DNA from 2 places in the Priestia sp. YIM B13486 genome. Region 1 is predicted to be linked to the other one. Evidence: riboswitches for the same ligand, from Rfam matches in the RefSeq annotation. Region 1 holds a riboswitch; the other holds the start of a gene.
What was found. A riboswitch is a leader RNA that binds a small molecule or an ion and turns the genes downstream of it on or off. The one in region 1 is predicted to bind cyclic di-GMP.
Positions count from the first base shown of each region.

Region 2: linked by a shared signal. The riboswitch ahead of ACFX4G_RS21715 (anti-repressor SinI family protein) and the one ahead of ACFX4G_RS12110 (anti-repressor SinI family protein) in region 1 are both predicted to bind cyclic di-GMP.

Region 1 covers NZ_JBHZOZ010000004.1:12,772-16,155, forward strand. The annotation lists gene ACFX4G_RS12100 (hypothetical protein) at 1-103, opposite strand, end outside; partial or broken gene ACFX4G_RS12105 (FAD-dependent oxidoreductase) at 564-977, opposite strand; cyclic di-GMP riboswitch class I at 1,290-1,374, shown strand; gene ACFX4G_RS12110 (anti-repressor SinI family protein) at 1,393-1,524, shown strand; gene ACFX4G_RS12115 (anti-repressor SinI family protein) at 1,543-1,710, opposite strand; gene ACFX4G_RS12120 (hypothetical protein) at 1,988-2,122, shown strand; gene ACFX4G_RS12125 (SGNH/GDSL hydrolase family protein) at 2,223-2,981, opposite strand.
Region 2 covers NZ_JBHZOZ010000010.1:72,000-75,383, reverse strand. The annotation lists gene ACFX4G_RS21725 (SMI1/KNR4 family protein) at 1-233, shown strand, start outside; gene ACFX4G_RS21720 (DinB family protein) at 758-1,246, opposite strand; cyclic di-GMP riboswitch class I at 1,805-1,889, shown strand; gene ACFX4G_RS21715 (anti-repressor SinI family protein) at 1,912-2,040, shown strand; gene ACFX4G_RS21710 (anti-repressor SinI family protein) at 2,069-2,212, opposite strand; gene ACFX4G_RS21705 (hypothetical protein) at 2,541-2,687, shown strand; gene ACFX4G_RS21700 (HU family DNA-binding protein) at 2,783-3,055, opposite strand; gene ACFX4G_RS21695 (hypothetical protein) at 3,349-3,384, opposite strand, start outside.

The sequences.
Region 1 (3,384 bases):
TCATATAATATACCCAGTTTGCTTCAGACACTCCCCTGATTGCTTCTACCCCTTCTTCATAGGACTCCGTTTGTGAAATATATGGCTGTGACGGCTGAATCATAAGGGTTTTTTTCAAGTCTTTGAGCTGATAAATCAGCTTGTCTGTATTTTCAAGCGTATCATCTAGCGTAAGGTGCTGATAGTCATTTTTAAGAGGTGCTTCAAAAAGAATAATGTTTGGCTGAAGTTGATCAATTTGATCGGCAATATGTGAGGATAAAAGCTCATCAGTTGTTTGACTGCCGTATGAAAGGGTTTTGATCGTAAATACATCACTTCCATATGTAGCTGCTAGCTCTTTTTTTAACTGTTGAGGCCACCCCGCTTCCTTCGCGGATGTGGCAATTACAAGAGTAAGAGGCTTTTTATTTGCAATAGATGACTCGATTTGCTTTGTGATAAAGTCTGGAAGATTTTTTGTATAAGCAGATACATCAGAAAATTATTTTCTTTATGTACAACAGCAGTTTTTACTTCACTTGCCTGCGCTTCCGTTTGCTCTTGCCAGTGCTGCGTCCCCGTATATCTTCCGTTTCTTTTATATCTCGAAAAGCCGTAACTCCTTTTTTATCTGATCCTGGAATCGGAAGAATAAAAGGAAGAGAACCCGTTGCTAAAATTAATCCATCATATGATTCTACTCTGCCACTGTTTGTCGCTACTTCTTTTTTTACTGAATCGATACTAGTAACCGTTTTGCCCGTATATAATGTAATATTGTTTTCTTGATACCAGTTCCAATCGTTTAGCGTAATGTCTTCAACATTCGTATTTCCTTGCAGCACTTTTGATAGTAAAATACGATTATAGTTCGGATGCGGCTCGCTTCCGAAAATCGTAATCTCAAATGCTTCGTTTGAAACCTTCAATACTTCTTCAATCGCTCGAACTCCAGCCATTCCATTTCCAATCAATACGAGTTTCTTTTTTTGCATCTTCCATTCCTCCCCTGGCGTCTATACCTGCTTGTTTCAAAGATATATTTTCTATGCATCTTTAAAGATACATTTAAGGTATATGAATTTTCTGAATCATTAAACTTATGTGTTAGGTTATCTAACATATAAGTTTTATGTATGCGATTACAATGTTGGAATATAAAGAAAAAATATTTATACGAAAAGTCTCTCATAGGGAATAGAATGCTTTTGAAGATGCTTAAAATAACGGAAACTTAGTCTCAAAAACTTATTTTTTACATGTTTTTACAGACTAAGTATAGTAGAATATAATTTAAATTATATTCTTACAGAAAAAGGCAAACTAATTGAAAAGTTAGGACGCAAAACTACAGATCTACGGTTTTTACACTATGATGGCTGAGTTTCCTTTACTAAAGGAGCAGACTTGATGGAAAAGCTGAACAAAGTATTTGATAACGAACTAGATAAAGAATGGCTACAACTTATTTACGAAGCAAAACAGCTGGGCTTATCTAGCAAAGAAATTAAGGATTTTTTACAACAAAATAAAGCACGATAATAAAAAAACCATTAGAACTTAGGTTCTAATGGTTTTTTTGCTGCTACCTATACTTTTATTTTCTAGAGATTTTTGTTTAAGAAACTCTTCAAACTCATTCTTCGTTATATTTGAATCCATTGCTTCCTTAACAAGGGCCATCCATTCTGGAGGAAGCAACATATCATTTTTTTCATTAATATCCATTTTATCCCTTCTTTCAACCTTTCTAATTATAAATCAAATTCTGTTGCAATATAACCCTCATACCTATTTTTTTACGTTAATGTAATAAAATTATACTAAACTCCCTAAACTATTATGTCAGTAAAACAGACATTATTCTAGAGAAAAATCGCTTTTTTGTTTCTGATAAAGAACATTTTTTGATTTTGTTCTTTATTAAGGTTTACCAACCGAGGATTTTTTTGTATAATTAACTCAAATTTTGTAATATTAATCCATTTTATTTAGGAGGACCATAATGCCCTTATCTTATTCTTTAAAACGAATTAAAACACCTTTGCAGTTTTTTGGTATTACGCTTTATAAATGCCCAAGCACCGGCTCTTATTATTATAAAAGCAGAGCAAACCGACATTTAAAAAAAGTAAGATAACGTAAGAGCTTGAATGAAGTTCTCTTATCCTGGCTTAGAGGGCTTCATTCAATTATTTTTGTCTGGCAATAGTTCGGGAAGACGTCTGATAACTTACAATTCAATCTATTTTTTCTTTATCGGTGAACCAATTTACTAAATAGGCTCCCCATACTTCACCTCCTTTCTTTGTTAATCTCCCATCGTTTTTATTGATATACTCTCCTAAATGAAACGGCCAAATAAGCGAATGATTTAAATAGTGAACCCAATTTTCTTCTGCCACTCCCCGAATAGCTTCTACCCCTTCTTCATAGGACTCCGTCTGGGAAATGTACGGCTGAGACGGTTGAAGCATCAGAGTTTTTTTCAAGTCTTTAAGCTGATGAATCAGTGTCTCTGTATTTTTAAGCGTATCGTCTAACGTAAGCTTCTGATAATCATTTTTAAGAGGTGCTTCAAATAAAATAATATTTGGCTGAAGTTGATTAATTTGATTCACAATATGTGAGGATAAAAGCTCACCAGTTGTTTGGCTGCCGTATGAAAGTGTTTTAACAGTGAATACATCACTTCCATATGTAGCTTCTAGCTCTTTCTTTAACTGCTGAGGCCACCCTGCTTCCTTTGCGGATGTGGCAATTACAAGAGTCAGAGGCTTTTTATTTGCGATAGATGACTGGATTTGCTTTGTGATAAAGTCTGGAAGATTTTTTGTATAAGCAGATACATCGGAAAACTGTTTTTCTTTATGTACAACAGCAGTTTTTACTTCACTTGCCTGCGCTTCCGTTTGCTCCTGCCAGTGCTGCGTCCCCGCATACATCACCGCACCGCACAAAACAGCCGCTGCCACATTTACCCCAACCATCGCCTTCATTCAATCTCCCCTTTACCCCTTTTTAAAAACAACTATATTCTCTCCACCAAACTCACATTCAATAGAATACATAAATAGACAACAAGAAAATACTTCACTGAATGTACCCTAGAAGGTTCACCTATGCGGCAGGCGCAAACCCGCAAGGGAGGGTGACTGCCGCTTAGGTCTAGCAACTCTACCATCACTGCTCTTCCGTGATGGTAGAGTTGCTACATCGATAATAGATATAGAAATAATTATAGATTAGTAGAATTTGGAATGGGGGACCTTTCGTACGTAAAATCTCTACAAATACACGTATACTTCGCATATTTCCTAGCGAAACGTGAAGTTTCTGGGGAAATTACGTCACGTTTCTTAAAAAGAAAACATAATGTACGCTCATTCGCGTATATGACCT
Region 2 (3,384 bases), on a different contig from region 1:
GAGAGAATTTAAGTTTAGGAGACAGAATGGAGGACACATACATTCCTTTTAACAATTTGTTGTTTTTCGCAGATGCAGGGAATGGCGATATGTTTGGATATTCAACATCAGATAGATCCATAAAACAAAATGGTATTTATGTTTGGAATCATGAGACCAATCAAAGAACTCAGACTGCACCTTCTTTAAAAGATTTTGTAGAAGGGTGGATAAGTGGAAAGTTAAGCATTTAAATAGCTCTTTTTTTATTAAGTGCAATTTATTATAAGTAAGTTCCCATAATGACTCTTTCCGATGCACAACTAATAAAAGGGCTTTGGATAAATAATACGTACTGCATAAAAAATGTTACGTTTAGATAAATGCAGAAACGCCAAAAAAATTTATTTATTAATCATATGAATGTGATATATTTGTAGCGAAACTGATTATATTTTACAAATTTTATCTAATACTCAAAAATAAAAGGCTACATCATTTCATTATGGTGTAGCCTTTTATTTTGTTAATGTTCAGGGTTGTCCAATATAGGTAGTCTAAAAAGGTACACCTTTTTAGACGGTAAAAAAATAAACGATAATGCGTCTATTTAATTGTCACTTTAGGAGTTATTTTGCACCTTTTTCAAGCGATATTTTGCACTATAAATAAATATAAAAAGTCCAATTTCTCAATATTAAAATTAAGAAATTGGACTTTTATCATCACTTCGGAATAGTGCTCTATAGTGGAATAACTGTAAAGCTAATAAAACTTTTTAAAAGCTGCGTTTCCTTGCCCAAGCTCCTTGCATTTTACTAAGGAATACAATTTGCCCAATATGATATGCGTCGTGCATTGCTAAACTCTTCAGTTCAAGCACTAATGGATTGTCATCAGGAATCGGTCTATACAAATCTTCTAGTTCTGATTTTGCTAGTATTTTTTCAAGTTCACGATGAACAGAAAAGTATTCTTGTTTTGTTTCCTTCCAATTTTGAAAGGTCTCAGTTGGTAATCGATATGTAGCGCCATTATTTTCTGCCTTTGGTTCATTTGCTGTTTCACCTAGAAAGCGTAACAGAATTCTCTTTTCATAGAAAAGTAAATGACAAACTAATTCCCAAATGGAATGTGCCCCTTCAACTGGTTTCCAAATTGCCTGTTCCAAAGTAATATTCTCTAGTACTTTTTCAAGTGGTGGAAACCAGTCTTCTTTATCTAAGCAGCTTGCCCATTGTTGTAACAAAAGTGTCCTTACATCCATTTTCTATTCCCTCCAATCTTATCCCTTTTAATAGATAATCCCATTGGTCAATATTCATTTGCGGCATGTTGTTCTGGCATAACTTACAATTTCGAGATGAACCATCTGATTACCTCCCTTACCCAATTGCTGAACAACGTTAAAAAAGCACACATTTTATTATTTGTTCCAAAACTCGTCCTTTTCTGAACACGCTTCTTCTTGATTTGAAAGAGGCGTGTTTTATTGTCAAAAATGTTACAAAACCCTGTTCACTTTTCTATGTTCAATAACTTATTTATTTTTATCTTATGTTATAATAATATGCAAAATAGCACTTAAAATAAGTGCAAATTACCTTTTAAAGTGACAATTTAATCTTATAAACAATCCTTTTTAGACGTATTAAAAATACTAGGCCTTATTGTACGCTTGGTTTACGTCTCTTCCCAGCTGATAACTCTCAGCATTGTTTTTGGAGTTAGGAATAGTTATTTAATTCAGAAAATAATTATAAGAATACTTATTTCGACATATTTCAACATCCATTATGTAGTAATATTTATATAAATTTACACATTCAGATAAAGGCAAACTAGTTGAAAAGCTAGGACGCAAAGCTACAGGTCTAAAGTCAATTGACTATGACAGCTGAGCCTCCTGAAAATCTGGAGGAATTTATGTTTATGGACAGTAAAAAAGAAGTAATAACGCCACATTTAGACCAAGAATGGATTAGACTTATCCAAGAGGCTAAGGAAGTAGGGTTATCGGTTAAAGAAGTAAAAGCATTCTTAGATAATACACAAACCTAGTGATAACAAAAAACATTAGATAGGCACGCTATCTAATGTTTTTTGCTATCGTGTTATCTTGAGATTTTGCTTCTAGAAACTGTTTAAATTCTTCTTTACTCACATTTGAATTCATTGCATCTTTAACTAGCTTCATCCACTCTTCTGGCAGAACTGCTATAGACTTTTTCATAATAGTACCTCCTTACATAAATCCTTTTTATCATTTACCGTTTATTTTAAGCTTAAAACCCTATTTTATAGTGACCATCCACTATATTACAACTAAATAGTTAATCCTCTTTACTTTAATCGACTATAGATAGCTTTTTATGTAGTGAAAAATAAAATTCTTTCTATTATTCTTCCGGAGTCACCGCATTTTTTATACTCTGATATTCCCTTCACCGACGAGAAAAAGTATCTTCACTTATAGATTTAGCATAAGGAGTGGATTTTTCAACATAATTATAATAAGGAGAAATTGCACCTATTAAGTAACCTAAAGGTGGTGAGTACTTATGAAAAACAGGGATAAAAGACGAAAAAAGAAACGTGATTTTTTAAAGGATTACTTAAAAAACAAGTTAGGTAATTGGAAACCTGGACTTGGCAAAGAGCCTACCTCAAACTCTAAGACGACACAAGAAAATAGAAACCTTGATTAGGTAATATTTGTGTGTAGGTATTTAGAAGTTTTTCACCGTGAAAAATAGCCCCCTTTAGAAGTCTATCTCTAGAGAGGGCTGATTATAAGACATATTTATTTAACGGCTTCTTTTAATTCTTTTCCTGGTTTAAAAGCAGGAGCCTTTGAAGCCGGAATTGTCATTTCCTCACCTGTTTGAGGGTTACGACCTGTACGGGCTGCACGTTCACGTACTTCAAATGTTCCAAATCCAATCAACTGAATTTTTTCTTCTTTCGCAAGTGTGTTAGAAACCGTCTCAAACAACGCTTCCACAGCTTTTTTAGCATCTTGCTTTGATAGTTCTGCTTGTGTAGCAACCGCATCTACTAGTTCAGTTTTATTCATATTCAAACACCTCATTCTCTAATTTTAGATCATATGTAGAGATGCTAACATATCATAGCTTTTACACACTTGTCACTTAATAAGGTTAGGTAAAAGGGAGATGATTTTTTAATTTAGCTCAAACTAATATCATATTTCCCAACCGCCTAAATTCTAATAAGCCTTTGCTCCCGTTGAGCAAAGGCTACTTTTTTGGCGAGTTTCTTCTATAAAATATGTCATTTTGAAAAGACTTTTGTGTAAGTAAAATTAGTCGCTCTAAAAGGATGGATCTTTTTAGAGCGACTAATTTTTTATGACTCTTTCGAGAGGCAATCATGAGTATGAAC